2 regions of the Geobacillus sp. CX412 genome follow, and region 2 is predicted to be linked to the other one. Evidence: a T-box and tRNA genes for the amino acid it is inferred to sense, from the RefSeq annotation. Region 2 holds a T-box; the other holds one or more tRNA genes.

Evidence for each region. The T-box of region 2 lies ahead of ileS (isoleucine--tRNA ligase). A T-box ahead of a tRNA ligase gene usually reads a tRNA of that ligase, here a tRNA-Ile.
Region 1: it encodes a tRNA-Ile, which carries the amino acid that the T-box ahead of ileS (isoleucine--tRNA ligase) is inferred to sense. The anticodon was not compared.

What each region holds. Positions count from the first base shown of each region.
Region 1 covers NZ_CP103461.1:2,958,175-2,965,462, reverse strand. Annotated here, with positions in the region: rRNA gene NXM86_RS15565 (23S ribosomal RNA) at 1-220, shown strand, start outside; rRNA gene rrf (5S ribosomal RNA) at 502-618, shown strand; tRNA gene NXM86_RS15555 (tRNA-Val) at 628-702, shown strand; tRNA gene NXM86_RS15550 (tRNA-Thr) at 885-957, shown strand; tRNA gene NXM86_RS15545 (tRNA-Lys) at 1,110-1,182, shown strand; tRNA gene NXM86_RS15540 (tRNA-Leu) at 1,188-1,269, shown strand; tRNA gene NXM86_RS15535 (tRNA-Gly) at 1,282-1,356, shown strand; tRNA gene NXM86_RS15530 (tRNA-Leu) at 1,365-1,450, shown strand; tRNA gene NXM86_RS15525 (tRNA-Arg) at 1,454-1,527, shown strand; tRNA gene NXM86_RS15520 (tRNA-Pro) at 1,555-1,628, shown strand; tRNA gene NXM86_RS15515 (tRNA-Ala) at 1,641-1,716, shown strand; tRNA gene NXM86_RS15510 (tRNA-Met) at 1,734-1,807, shown strand; tRNA gene NXM86_RS15505 (tRNA-Ile) at 1,815-1,891, shown strand; tRNA gene NXM86_RS15500 (tRNA-Ser) at 1,908-2,000, shown strand; tRNA gene NXM86_RS15495 (tRNA-Met) at 2,032-2,108, shown strand; tRNA gene NXM86_RS15490 (tRNA-Asp) at 2,114-2,189, shown strand; tRNA gene NXM86_RS15485 (tRNA-Phe) at 2,330-2,405, shown strand; tRNA gene NXM86_RS15480 (tRNA-Thr) at 2,569-2,641, shown strand; tRNA gene NXM86_RS15475 (tRNA-His) at 2,652-2,727, shown strand; tRNA gene NXM86_RS15470 (tRNA-Gly) at 2,734-2,804, shown strand; tRNA gene NXM86_RS15465 (tRNA-Ile) at 2,809-2,885, shown strand; tRNA gene NXM86_RS15460 (tRNA-Asn) at 3,158-3,232, shown strand; tRNA gene NXM86_RS15455 (tRNA-Ser) at 3,236-3,328, shown strand; tRNA gene NXM86_RS15450 (tRNA-Glu) at 3,337-3,408, shown strand; tRNA gene NXM86_RS15445 (tRNA-Gly) at 3,741-3,814, shown strand; gene NXM86_RS15440 (B3/B4 domain-containing protein) at 3,900-4,562, opposite strand; gene queG (tRNA epoxyqueuosine(34) reductase QueG) at 4,633-5,802, shown strand; gene NXM86_RS15430 (amidase domain-containing protein) at 5,834-6,697, shown strand; gene trmL (tRNA (uridine(34)/cytosine(34)/5-carboxymethylaminomethyluridine(34)-2'-O)-methyltransferase TrmL) at 6,721-7,194, shown strand.
Region 2 covers NZ_CP103461.1:2,443,346-2,450,633, forward strand. Annotated here, with positions in the region: gene pyrR (bifunctional pyr operon transcriptional regulator/uracil phosphoribosyltransferase PyrR) at 1-146, opposite strand, end outside; gene NXM86_RS12685 (RluA family pseudouridine synthase) at 336-1,250, opposite strand; gene lspA (signal peptidase II) at 1,250-1,717, opposite strand; gene ileS (isoleucine--tRNA ligase) at 1,835-4,606, opposite strand; T-box leader at 4,713-4,930, opposite strand; gene NXM86_RS12700 (DivIVA domain-containing protein) at 4,977-5,489, opposite strand; gene NXM86_RS12705 (YlmH family RNA-binding protein) at 5,564-6,337, opposite strand; gene NXM86_RS12710 (YggT family protein) at 6,386-6,655, opposite strand; partial or broken gene NXM86_RS12715 (cell division protein SepF) at 6,662-7,095, opposite strand; gene NXM86_RS12720 (YggS family pyridoxal phosphate-dependent enzyme) at 7,108-7,288, opposite strand, start outside.

The DNA.
Region 1 (7,288 bases), 510 kb from region 2:
CGCTGGTGTACCAGTTGTCCCGCCAGGGGCACCGCTGGGTAGCTATGTGCGGAAGGGATAAGCGCTGAAAGCATCTAAGCGTGAAGCCCCCCTCAAGATGAGATTTCCCATCGCGTCAAGCGAGTAAGATCCCTCGAAGATGACGAGGTCGATAGGTCCGAGGTGGAAGCGTGGCGACACGTGGAGCTGACGGATACTAATCGATCGAGGACTTAACCAAGCGGAAAAGCGTAGGCGAGCGCTTAGCGCCAAAAGGAAAATGTTCTTCCGACGAGACATGCTTGCATGTCGACGGAGGAAGGTTATTTTCCGCAAGGCGCTGCGAGCCGGAGCTAGACAAAGTGAAAAGCGGAGGACGCTAGGAGCTAGACAACGGAAAAGCATAGGCCGCCTATGCAAAACGGCTTCTTCCAAACAGACGGTTATCTAGTTTTGAAGGAATGAATTACCCATCTTGACAAGACTATCTATTTATATATAATAAAACTTGTCCATTACTTGCCTAGTGACAATAGCGGAGAGGAAACACCCGTTCCCATCCCGAACACGGAAGTTAAGCTCTCCAGCGCCGATGGTAGTTGGGGCCAGCGCCCCTGCAAGAGTAGGTCGTCGCTAGGCAATTCATACGGAGGATTAGCTCAGCTGGGAGAGCACTTGCCTTACAAGCAAGGGTCGGCGGTTCGATCCCGTCATCCTCCACCATGATAATATATATGAAGTGTGATTTTCCTTACATTCATGCCGGCTTAGCTCAATTGGTAGAGACGAGCCTAAGCTTCCGTGAATTCACTGCGAGTTGTCCCGACGCATATCACTTCGCTGAATAAGTGAGAAGAGGAAGGGACACAAAAAATTAAACGTATATGTCAATACTTCTTTCTTATGCCGGCTTAGCTCAATTGGTAGAGCAACTGACTTGTAATCAGTAGGTTGCGGGTTCAAGTCCTGCAGCCGGCACTGTAATAGTATGAGCCATTAGCTCAGTAGGGGAGCAACAAGCCTAAGCTCCTATGAATCCGCTACGAGTTGCCTCGACGAATCCTGCTTCTTTGAATTCACTAGTAGAGGAAGAGGCAACGAGAAACAACGAGTGTCTTTATTTACCACACGAGCCATTAGCTCAGTAGGTAGAGCATCTGACTTTTAATCAGAGGGTCGGAGGTTCGAATCCTCCATGGCTCACTTTTGCGGGTGTGGCGGAATTGGCAGACGCACCAGACTTAGGATCTGGCGCCTTACGGCGTGGGGGTTCAAGTCCCTCCACCCGCATCTTATAAGCGTGCGGAAGTAGTTCAGTGGTAGAACACCACCTTGCCAAGGTGGGGGTCGCGGGTTCGAACCCCGTCTTCCGCTCCATTAATGCCGCCGGGGTGGCGGAATTGGCAGACGCACAGGACTTAAAATCCTGGGGTAGGTAACTACCGTGCCGGTTCGAGTCCGGCCCTCGGCATATGCGCTCGTAGCTCAATTGGATAGAGCATCTGACTACGGATCAGAAGGTTAGGGGTTCGAATCCTCTCGAGCGCGTTAATCTTTTAATGAATATGTAGGAAGCGGGAAGTAGCTCAGCTTGGTAGAGCACATGGTTTGGGACCATGGGGTCGCAGGTTCGAATCCTGTCTTCCCGATTTAGAAAATATGGGGCCTTAGCTCAGCTGGGAGAGCGCCTGCTTTGCACGCAGGAGGTCATCGGTTCGATCCCGATAGGCTCCACCAGTAATAATAAAGAATTTGGCGGCGTAGCTCAGCTGGCTAGAGCGTACGGTTCATACCCGTGAGGTCGGGGGTTCGATCCCCTCCGCCGCCATTGAAATGGACCTTTAGCTCAGCTGGTTAGAGCAGACGGCTCATAACCGTCCGGTCGTAGGTTCGAATCCTACAAGGTCCACCATGTTCTTTAATATGATGGAGGAGTACCCAAGTCTGGCTGAAGGGGTCGGTCTTGAAAACCGAGAGGCGCCGCAAGGCGCGCGGGGGTTCGAATCCCTCCTCCTCCGCCATACATCGTTACTCGTTACTATAGTATATCGCCGCGGGGTGGAGCAGTCCGGTAGCTCGTCGGGCTCATAACCCGAAGGTCGCAGGTTCAAATCCTGCCCCCGCAACCAATATTGGTCCCGTAGTGTAGTGGTTAACATGCCTGCCTGTCACGCAGGAGATCGCGGGTTCGAGTCCCGTCGGGACCGCCACAATGAACTAAGTATATGGATCGGTAACGATGAATGATACTTCCATGAATATGCTGCGAGTTGTCCTGACGCATCTAACATTGCTGAATAATCTAGAAGAGGAAAGGACAAGACAACACAGAATATTAAGATAATAAAATGGCTCGGTAGCTCAGTCGGTAGAGCAAAGGACTGAAAATCCTTGTGTCGGCGGTTCGATTCCGTCCCGAGCCACCACTCACTCTTAAGTTTTTCTGTCTGATGTGCCGGCTTAGCTCAATTGGGGAGCAACGAGCCTAAGCTTCCATGAACTCGCTCCGAGTTGCCTCGACGCATCCAGCATCTTTGAGTTCGCTAGTAGAGGAAGAGGCAATGAAAATAATTTAGACAAATTTCATATGCCGGCTTAGCTCAATTGGTAGAGCAACTGACTTGTAATCAGTAGGTTGCGGGTTCAAGTCCTGCAGCCGGCATCAGATTGTGGCGACTATGGCGAAGTGGTTAACGCACCAGATTGTGGCTCTGGCATGCGTGGGTTCGATTCCCACTAGTCGCCCCATGTTATGCGGGTGTAGTTTAGTGGTAAAACCTCAGCCTTCCAAGCTGATGTCGTGGGTTCGATTCCCATCACCCGCTTCTTGGGCCTATAGCTCAGCTGGTTAGAGCGCACGCCTGATAAGCGTGAGGTCGGTGGTTCAAGTCCACTTAGGCCCACCATATTGCATATTATCTGATAGTGAGTTAAACTAATATTAGACTTGCTTTATTCCGCAATAGCTCAGCGACAAGCACTACATCGATGAGTTCACTGCGAGTTGCCTCGACGCATCCATCATCTTTGAGTTTGCTAGCAGAGGAAGAGGCAACGAAAACCAAATGAAAACTAGAAGGTTTGTATCTTTTGTCCCGACGCATCTTGCTTCTGTGAATTAGCTAGAAGAGGAAGGGATAAAGATAATTTCGTATATGATTAATGCCATTCTCTTTATTCCGCAATAGCTCAGCGGTAGAGCAACCGGCTGTTAACCGGTAGGTCGTAGGTTCGAATCCTACTTGCGGAGCCATACGGAGAAGTACCCAAGTGGCTGAAGGGGACGGTTTGCTAAACCGTTAGGTCGCAATTTTGCGGCGCGCGGGTTCAAATCCCGCCTTCTCCGCCATTCAATGTGGCCCGTTGGTCAAGTGGTTAAGACACCGCCCTTTCACGGCGGTAACACGGGTTCGAATCCCGTACGGGTCATAAAAGCACCAGTTACGCTGGTGCTTTTGTTCTTTCCATAAAACGAAATTTGTCGAATTTTTTCGTTTTATAGTTGCAATCTAATACATCCTCTGTTATAATCAATACCGTTAACTTAATGTTGTTCATGATAAATGCGGTTTTGTATTCGGAGAATGTATACGCGGGTGTAGTTTAGTGGTAAAACCTCAGCCACGAGCAATACATCATCGAATTTGCTTCGAGTTGATTGCGGGTTGCCTCGATGCATCCATCATCTTTGAGTTTGCTAGCAGAGGAAGAGGCATGACAACTGCGCGTTGTATACAGATTTAAAGAATAAAAAATAATATGCGGGTGTAGTTTAGTGGTAAAACCTCAGCCTTCCAAGCTGATGTCGTGGGTTCGATTCCCATCACCCGCTCCATCGCAAATAATGGTTATGGGGACAACGCAGTGTTTCGTTTCTTCAAAGAACGAGGCATTGCGTTTTTTATTTTTTATGTAATTTTTTACACAAGTTGAAAGACAGCATCACCTCCATGAATTTGCAAGAACATCTTTTGCATGGACTGCAACAGTTTTTCACATTGTTCTTGTTTCATAGATGGCAGTAAATAAACAATTTGAACGGCGTTTTTCGTTTCTTTTGTAACAGCTGTTCGTTGGGAATCAACAATCGGACTGCCAAATGGCCCGTGAACATCCTTTGATACGAGCTTATGAGAAAAGTTGACAGTGCGCCCGTTGATAGCGATATACTCGTCTTGGTCTGTTCCAATATCAATGGTAATCGGTCCTTCCAATTTATCTAAATCATAAATGCCAATTGGAATTTTATAATAAAGTGAAAAGAAATTGTTCACGTCGGCTGCGGAGTGGATAGTTGGGATAAAGTTTTTCTTTTGAATACGTCGATATAAGCTTTCCGACGAAGGACGATATCTGCTCGGGTCTGTTCCGATCGTTTTAAATGCCCTGCGCCATTCCGCCAGTTCAGGAATATCTGCAATCGCTGTTTCCTGCAAATCAAAGTAAATGGATTCTTGAAATAATTGGAGTCTTCCTTTTAACATTTGCGGAGAATCATCAACAACGATATGATTATAAAGTATAATCCCTACTTTAAATTGAGGTATCATTTGTTTTATTGTTTCCGCGACAACTACGTCCATCTGCTTTCACCTCGAAATTTTTTCTTTATTGTAACATAGATTCCGAATTTTAGCGAAAGGAGGGATAACGATGGATGTGGCGGCTCTAAAACAAGAGATTATTGAATATAGCAAAACGATTGGTATTGATAAAATTGGATTTGCTAGTGCTGATCCGTTTGTCGAGTTAAAAGAGCGGCTTCGTCGCCAACAAGAGTTAGGATATCAATCAGGATTCGAAGAGCCGGATATTGAAAAGAGAACCAATCCTTCCCTGCTTTTGCCAGAAGCAAAGTCTATTATTGCGATTGCCTTAGCATATCCGTCCAAAATGAAAAATGCTCCGCGTGGTACAAAAACAGAAAGACGAGGAATTTTTTGCAGGGCATCATGGGGAAAGGATTATCATTACATTTTGCGGGAACGTCTTGAAAAATTAGAAGCATTTATTTTAGAGAGAGTTCCTCAGGCTAGAGTAAAATCGATGGTAGACACGGGAGAACTGGCTGACCGTGCTGTTGCGGAACGGGCTGGAATTGGTTGGAGCGGAAAAAATTGTTCTATTATTACTCCAGAGTTTGGTTCTTATGTTTATTTAGGAGAGATGATTACCAATATTCCGTTTCCACCTGATGAACCGATTGAAAGCCGCTGTGGAACGTGTACGAAGTGTATCGATGCTTGCCCGACGGGAGCGCTCGTGCAGGGAGGACAATTGAATGCACAGAGATGCCTTTCATTTCTGACACAAACGAAAGGTTTTTTAGCTGATGAATTTCGTGATAAAATTGGAAATCGATTATATGGATGTGATACGTGCCAAATGGTTTGCCCTGAAAATAAAGGAAAAGACTTTCATCTCCATCCAGAGATGGAGCCGGACCCTGAAGTGGTAAAACCAAAATTAATTCCGCTTTTGCATATAAGCAATCGAGAATTTAAGGAAAAATTCGGTTCGATTGCTGGGGCTTGGCGAGGGAAAAAGCCGATTCAGCGAAATGCCATTTTGGCTTTAGCGCATTATAAAGATCAAACAGCTATTCCGGATTTACTAAAACTATTAAAAGAAGATAGCCGTCCGGTTATTCGCGGAACAGCGGCGTGGGCGCTTGGAAAAATTGGTGATACACGCGTTATTTCCGATTTAGAGGAAGCAAGCAAAACGGAAAAAGACCCGGAAGTTCTTGCGGAAATCGAAAAGGGACTACAATTATTGCGGTCAAATGAGGAAAAGGGAAAAAATCGCTCACCTGTCACATAAGTTAATAGCAAAAAAGAAAGCGGTGAGCGATGTGAAAAAACAGCTGCAATATTTATTAGAAAAAAGAGCTCAATTTTTTGTGTCTAAAGACGAACGCAATGTAGAAGAAGCAGTGGAAAGGAAGCAGCGGCTATTCGAGAAACGCGGCGCAGAAATTGTCCGCTGTTCCATTAATAGCCAAATTGTAAGCAAGCATGTAATGGAAACTGGGGGGAAGCTTGCTTATTTAGCTCATTATCAATTTTTAATAAAGCATGGCAGCAAGATGTACGTTGAGGAACAAGTGGAGGAAAGAAGAGCGTATTTTGAACGTGGAGAGTTAGTGAAAGATGAAAAAATAATTGTGAGCGAGGAAATGGTCCCGCCTCGTTTAGAACGTGAGATGTTAGTGGATGAAAGAATTTCTATAAAATATGATCGAGCAAAGGCGGTGCGTTATGCTGAAACGTGGTGGAACAGCTACAATCCCGCGTTTCCACGGTTTAAGGTAGATTGCACGAATTTTATTTCCCAATGTTTATACGCAGGTGGAGCCCCGATGACAGGGTATCCGAATCGCGCAAAGGGATGGTGGTGCAAAAACAACAATTGGAGCTATAGTTGGGCGGTGGCACATTCTTTCCGTTGGTACTTGAGCGGAGCGCGTGTTGGATTACAAGCGGTTGAAGTATCATCGCCAGAACAATTGATGGCTGGAGATGTGATTTGTTACGACTTTGAAGGGGACGGTCGTTTTAATCACTCAACGATTGTTGTAGCGAAGGATGCGAACGGAATGCCGTTAGTGAACGCTCATACAACAAATAGCCGCATGCGCTATTGGTCATATGAAGATTCCACGGCGTATACACCTAATATTCGCTATAAGTTTTTTCATATCATTGATCGAAAATAACAATATAGTTTGAGGTGATCGATATGCCACTACATGTAGTACTATATCAACCGGAAATTCCAGCAAATACGGGGAATATTGCACGTACGTGTGCAGCAACAGATACAGCGCTTCATTTGATTCGTCCGCTCGGTTTTTCGACCGATGATAAAATGTTAAAACGCGCCGGTCTTGACTATTGGCCATATGTAAATATTTCTTATTATGATTCATTGGAAGAGTTATTTGAGCGGTATCCAAACGGAGAATTTTACTTTATCACTAAATTTGGAAAAAAATACTATGATTCTTTCGACTTTAGTGATATGGAAAAAGATCATTTTTTTGTGTTTGGACGTGAAACGACGGGATTGCCAAAAGATTTGCTTGAAGCGAATATGGATCGCTGTCTGCGCATTCCGATGAACGATAAAGTCCGTTCCTTAAATTTATCCAATACTGCAGCTATTTTAGTCTATGAAGCGTTGCGTCAGCAAAAATTTAACGGTTTATTTTAAATAAAAAACGACCTTCTGAAAAGGAGGTCGTTTTTTATGCATTAATTTTTTACACCTGGTTTATCTTCGTAGCCAGCTGTAAAGATCGCGGTTA
Region 2 (7,288 bases):
AATCGTTTTGCTAAATAAATGCCGCGCGTTTTAATGCCGATAAGCACACAGTCATCAATGCCTTTGTTGCGTTCGATAATTTCATGGGCAATCCGCGTCAATGCGCGGCGAATCGCTTGTTCGTCTAATACGACGGCTTTTTGCATGCCATTTCACCTCCATAAAAAAATCCTCCCGCCCAGGAAGCGAGAGGAACCGTTCACGCGTACAGAACAAGACATACTGCGCCTTACGTTATCATATTGATATTGATCCGATCCCTTCTCAGCCTCACAGGACTGAATTTAAAGGTTCTTATTCATTTGACCTTATTGTACGTTTTCTTTGTCTAGTTGTCAATCACCTTTTCGCAACAATTGTAAAAGATGCTCAAACTCAGGCGGAAGTGGCGCCTCAAACTCCAAATATTCTCCAGTGCGCGGATGGGTAAATCCGAGCACTCCTGCATGTAAAGCCTGCCCGTCAATTGGCAGCGTCTTTTTCGGTCCGTATTGCGGATCGCCCGCTAACGGATAGCCAATATATTTCATATGCACGCGAATTTGATGGGTTCTTCCTGTTTCTAATTGGCATTCGACAAACGTATAGTGGCGAAAACGTTCTAACACACGGAAATGAGTGACCGCCTCTTTTCCGTTTTCTTCTGTTACCGTCATTTTTTTACGATCTCGTTTATCGCGGCCGATCGGCGCGTCAATCGTGCCGTAATCGTGCGGAATTACTCCATGAACAATCGCTTTATATTTTCGCGTCACCGTTTTTTTCACAAGTTGATCGACAAGCGACTGGTGCGCCATATCGTTTTTGGCAACCATCAATAATCCAGATGTATCTTTATCAATGCGATGCACAATACCCGGACGAAGCACTCCGTTAATGCCTGATAAATCGGTGCAATGGGCAAGCAAGGCGTTTACGAGCGTGCCGCGCATATGCCCTGGTGCTGGGTGAACGACCATGCCGCGCGGTTTATTGACAACAAGAACATCAGCATCCTCGTAATAAATATCTAACGGAATATTCTCTGGCTCGACATGAAGCGGCTCCGGTTCCGGAAGGCGAACGACAACGACATCGCCGGCTGAACTCTTGTAATTCGCTTTGACATGCTGATCGTTAACGGTGACAAGCCCATCTTTTATCCATTGCTGCACTTTGGAACGAGACCATTCTTCATTTAATGCTGCAATCACTTTATCAATCCGTTCATTGTCGTATTCCGCATCAATATGAAATTGAATAACATCCATTACCGATTCTCCTTTTCTGTTTTTCCAGCAAAAAACGTTTTAATAAAGACAAACGCTACACCGATACAAAGCGCGGAATCAGCAATATTAAACACTGGAAAGCTATATGTGCCAATGTATGTATGAATAAAGTCAACGACTTCTTTGCGGAAAACCCGGTCAATAAAATTGCCGATCGCTCCCCCAAGCATAAGGCCCAAAGCAATTCCAAACAACCGCTCTCCGCGCGGCAAACGCTGAATATAGACGACTAACCCAATGACAACGATTACGGTAATCAAATAAAACAGCCAAAACTGCCCTTGTAAAATACCCCATGCCGCTCCGCGGTTACGATGTGAGGTGATATAAAGCACGTTCGGAATGATCGGAATACTTTCACCAAGCTGCATATATTTTACAACGAGCCATTTCGTCCACTGATCGATGGCGATGACCGCCAGCGCAATGATATAGTATATCACCATATCCCCCCACTCACGTATATCATACCTAATGCATTGTAGCATAATCAGGCAATTATAGACAATTGGATGATGCGATAAAAACAGCGGAGCCGCCGCAATCCGGCAGCTCCGCCAGCTTTAGGCGGAATAATGTTCTTTCACAATATGGGCGCATCGAGGGCATAATGTCGGATGATCTGCATCTTTTCCTACTTCCGGAGTCACCACCCAGCAACGCTCGCATGTTTCTCCTTCCGCCGGTTTGACGATAACGGCCACATTGGCCAATTTTTGCGCATCTTCTGGAGCGTGTTCATAGTCATCTGCAATCGTAAACTCGGATACGATAAATAACTGTTTTAGATCTTCTTCGATCGATCCAAGCAATTGTCGCGCTTCTTTTGTCGGATATACCGTAACGCTTGCGGTCAACGATTTGCCAATCACTTTTTCGTTGCGCGCCACTTCTAACGCTTTTAACACATCATCGCGCAAGTTCATAAACGCATCCCATTTTGCAACAATCGCGTCTTCTTCGTCAATGTTTATTGTCTCTGGCATATCAACAAGTTGAACGCTTTCTTCTTTTTCCTTTCGATTTGGAATGTGCTCCCATACTTCCTCTGCAGTATGCGGCAAAATCGGCGCTACAAGCTTTGTTAACGCGACAACCGTTTCGTACAATACCGTCTGAATCGAACGGCGGGCGCGATCGTTTGGCGCTTCGATATATAAAATATCTTTTGCAAAATCTAAATAGAAAGCACTTAAATCAACAGTACAGAAATTGTTCACATCGTGATAAATGGACGCAAAATCATACGTTTCATAGGCATGCTTTACGTTTTCAATCAAATGGTTTAATTTTACAATCATGTAGCGGTCGACTTCACGTAATTCGTTAACCGGAACCGCATCTGTTTCTGGATTAAAGTCGAATAAGTTTCCGAGCATAAAGCGGAACGTATTGCGAATTTTGCGATATACTTCCGCCACTTGTTTTAAAATGCTGTCAGAAATGCGAACGTCCGCTTGATAATCAACAGAAGCAACCCATAAACGCAAAATGTCGGCACCAAGCTGTTCCATCACTTTCGCCGGCACAACGACATTGCCAAGCGATTTACTCATTTTCCGTCCTTCTCCATCGAGAACAAATCCGTGGCTTAATACAGCTTTATACGGTGCTTTACCGGTAACAGCGACCGCAGTCGAAAGCGAAGAGTTAAACCAGCCGCGATATTGGTCGGAACCTTCTAAATATAAATCTGCCGGGCGTTGTAAATCATCACGTTCTACAAGTACTGCCTGATGGGAAGAACCGGAATCAAACCATACATCCATAATGTCTGTTTCTTTCGTAAAGATACCGTTCGGGCTTGATGGATGCGTAAATCCTTCCGGTAATAAATCTTTCGCCTCACGCTCAAACCAAACGTTCGAACCATATTGGCGGAACAAGTTGGATACATGTTCAATCGTTTCATCCGTAATAATTGGTTCACCGTTTTCCCCGTAAAAGACTGGAATCGGTACCCCCCATGCACGTTGACGGGAAATACACCAGTCGCCGCGGTCGCGAATCATATTATGGATGCGGATTTCGCCCCATTCCGGAATCCATTTTGTTTCTTTAATGGCCTGAAGCAGTTCACTGCGAATTTTATCGATGGATGCAAACCATTGTGTCGTAGCACGGAAAATCGTCGGCTTTTTCGTACGCCAGTCGTGCGGATACGAGTGAGTGATGAAACTGAGTTTTAAAAGCGCCCCGACTTCTTCTAATTTTTGTGTAACCGCTTTGTTTGCTTCATCGTAAAACAGTCCTTCAAAGCCTGGCGCTTCGCTTGTCATATAGCCGCGCTCATCGACTGGACATAGCACATCCAAGCCGTATTTTTGCCCGACAATAAAGTCATCTTCCCCATGTCCAGGCGCGGTATGAACGCATCCTGTTCCGGCGTCTGTCGTAACATGTTCACCGCAAATGACTAAAGAATCGCGGTCATAAAACGGATGTTTTGCCACGACATATTCTAAGTCTTTTCCTTTGATCGTTTTCACAACCGTTACTTCGTCCCAGCCGATTTCTTTCGCAACAGATTCTAATAACGCAGCAGCAACGACATATTTTGCACCGTTTGTTTCCACCACTTGATAATCAAGGTCTGGATGAACGGCAATCGCTAAGTTTGCTGGAATCGTCCAAGGCGTTGTTGTCCAAATGACGATTTTTTCGTCTCCGTCAAGCACTCCTTTTCCATCTTTCACTGGGAATGCAACATAAATGGAAGGGGAACGTTTGTCTTTATACTCAATTTCCGCTTCCGCCAACGCCGATTCGCTTGATGGAGACCAATATACCGGCTTTAGGCCTTTATAAATAAGTCCTTTTTTCGCCATCTCGCCAAACACTTTAATTTGTTGTGCTTCATATTCCGGTTTCAACGTAATATATGGATTTTCCCAATCACCGCGCACGCCAAGACGCTTAAATTGCTCGCGCTGATTATTAATTTGTTCATACGCATATTGTTCACAAAGCTTGCGAAATTCCGCAACGCTCATCGATTTTCGGTCAACTCCCTTTTTCGTGAGCGCTGTTTCAATCGGAAGTCCATGTGTATCCCATCCAGGAACGTATGGCGCGCAATAGCCGCTCATCGATTTATAGCGGACGATAATATCTTTTAAAATTTTATTTAAAGCGTGTCCCATATGAATATCGCCGTTCGCGTACGGCGGCCCGTCATGCAGAACAAACAACGGGCGTCCTTTTGTCCGTTCTTGCACTTTTCGATAAATGTCCATTTCTTCCCATTTTTTCTGGATTTCCGGTTCACGCTTCGGTAAGTTTCCGCGCATTGGAAATTCCGTTTGTGGCATTAACAGCGTTTCTTTGTAATCCATGTTCATTCCTCCTATCCTTATTATTTCATGTATAAATGAGCGAAATAGATAAGCAGCTGATCAAGTTGGAAAGACAGTAGAAACGCAAAAAAACCGCTCTCTCCCAAAAAGGGACGAGAACGGTCTCGCGGTACCACCCTTATTGGCTATGTATGCCATAGCCCACTTTGCATTCGTAACGTGAATGACACGCCACTGCCTACTTTTCCGTTCAGCATGGAACTCCAGGGTGATCTTCACTCTTTCGCTTATGCCAGGCTTCCACCATCCCCAGCTCGCTGAAATAAGCGTTGAAAGAGCTACTGTCCCTTTCATCGTTAACGCCTATGTTCATTTTATTCGATATTATATGCGAAAAAATCAATGGTCGTCAAGATTGGGAGAGTTCTTCCTTCTCCTTTGTTTCTAATTCTGGCACTTCATATTCCATTAAATCATCCCAATCGCGATTATTCAACATTTCTAGTTGCGCTTCAATGAGCATGCGAAAACGCATGCGAAATACTTTCGATTGCCGCTTTAGTTCTTCAATTTCAAGAGAGATTTTCCGCGATTTCGCAAGCGCTTCGCTGATGATGCGCTCCGCATTTTTTTCCGCTTCTTTAATGATTAGTTTCGCTTCTTTCTCCGCGTTTCGCTTTACTTCTTCCGCTGTTTCTTGGGCAACTAAAATCGATTTGTTTAATGTTTCTTCAATATTAGTAAAGTAATTTAGTTTTTCTGTCAATTCCGCTACTTTTTCCTCAAGTTGCTTTTTTTCGCGAATCACCATTTCATAATCTTTAATGACTTGATCAAGAAATTCATTTACTTCATCTTCATCATAGCCGCGAAAACCTCGGCTAAACTCTTTATTATGAATATCTAATGGCGTTAAAGGCACAATGGCCACCTCCGTCTCGAAATTCCTTTTCCTTATCATTCGACATTTTTCTATCAATTCCTGCAACCATTCGATTATTTTTGTATTCCGATTCGAATGCGCCACTTTTCTTTTTTTGTTTTTCCTTCAATGGATATAATTTTACAGCGGCCAAATCCGCGCGCGGAAAGAATGTCTCCTTGTTGGCATTCAAAATGTGCTTGTTCAACGATTTTCCAATTTACTTTTACAAATCCATTTTCAATGAATGACTGAATTTTTTGCCGTGATACATGAAATGCTTGTGATAATATTGCATCCAGCCTTAATGATGAAGCGGTAATGGTCGTATCTTGCCACTTTTCTTCTAACGTGATAATCTCTGTCAATGGCCTTTTTTCTACCGAAACATTTGCTTTTCCGATTGCGTGCAAATGTAGGCGGATATAGTCCGCCACTTCGTTGGCCGCCAAAAATTGAACCCGTTCCTCCTTCATTAAAATATCACCAAATTTTCCGCGCCTCAACCCAAGCGACATGAGCGCCCCTAGCACTTGGCGATGCTCTAGGCTGATAAATTTGCTCGGATAATGGACCTCAAACAAAGCAATTTCATAATCTTCATCCGCGGGCTGAAAATATGGCGGGAACAATAGCGCTCTTTTGCGCTCCACAAACGGGGCGCCGCCAAAAAAAGCAATGCGAACCTCCTCATCGCGACCGATGACGCTTTGCACAATTTGTTGCTCACGTGGATCTAAAAAGTCAGTAAGCTTTGGTGCGTATTGTCTCTTTACCGTTTCTTGCCACTCTAATACCTGGTCAATAAAATGATGTTCTTCTTTGCGAAAATGCTGGTATATTTCCATCTGTTCACACCTAACTTCCATGAAGAAAGGAACCCTATGATGGATTCCTCACACTAAATTTAACATATCAAAAAGGGCATACAACCCTTTTGTCGCAAATTCAAGCACTAAAAAAGCGACGATCGGAGAAATGTCAATCATTCCGATTGGTGGAATAATGCGGCGAAACGGTTCTAAATATGGCTCGCAAATCGTCGCAAGCATTTGGCCGACTTTTGTATCACGAGCATTGGGAAACCATGACATCAAAATGTAAATAATTAGCGCATACGAATAAATTTGAATCAATGTACTCAAAAACCAAAGCAAACTGTGCATAAACGGCTACCACCTCTTCATTGATGTATCATCGTCACTATCGATGGAAATCGAACCAGTCACATCTACGTTATCTGGCGTGCACAAAAAAATTTTTGTGCCAACTTGTTGAATATCTCCTCCAATGGCATATACGGTACCGCTTAAAAGTCGACAATACGCTTTGCTTGTTCGTGTTGAATTCGTTGTAAATTCACCACAACCGCGCGGCGATTTTTTAAATGGTCAGCGATTTCTTGCGCTTCCGCATATGCTCTTGGCTCAATTAATACTACTTTCGACGACTTTTGCACGCTTTGTAAGCTCACCACATTGGATTTGGTATTTGCCTTTGTCGCTTGCCGCATTTCTTCCTCTTCCTCATATTCCTCTTCATATTCTTCATATTCCTCATAGTCTTCCTCTAAAAAATAATCTTTAAATTTTTTTATCAATCCCATTGATTTCACCTCCTAAAATTCTTTTCCAACAAGCGATGTGCCAAGGCGAATAAAAGTTGCGCCTTCTTCAATGGCGATCACGTAATCGTTGGACATCCCCATAGACAGTTCCGTACATGGAGCGTTTGGAATATGTAATGCTTGTACATTTTCTTGCAATAATTTTAATTGACGAAAGCATGTACGTAAAATA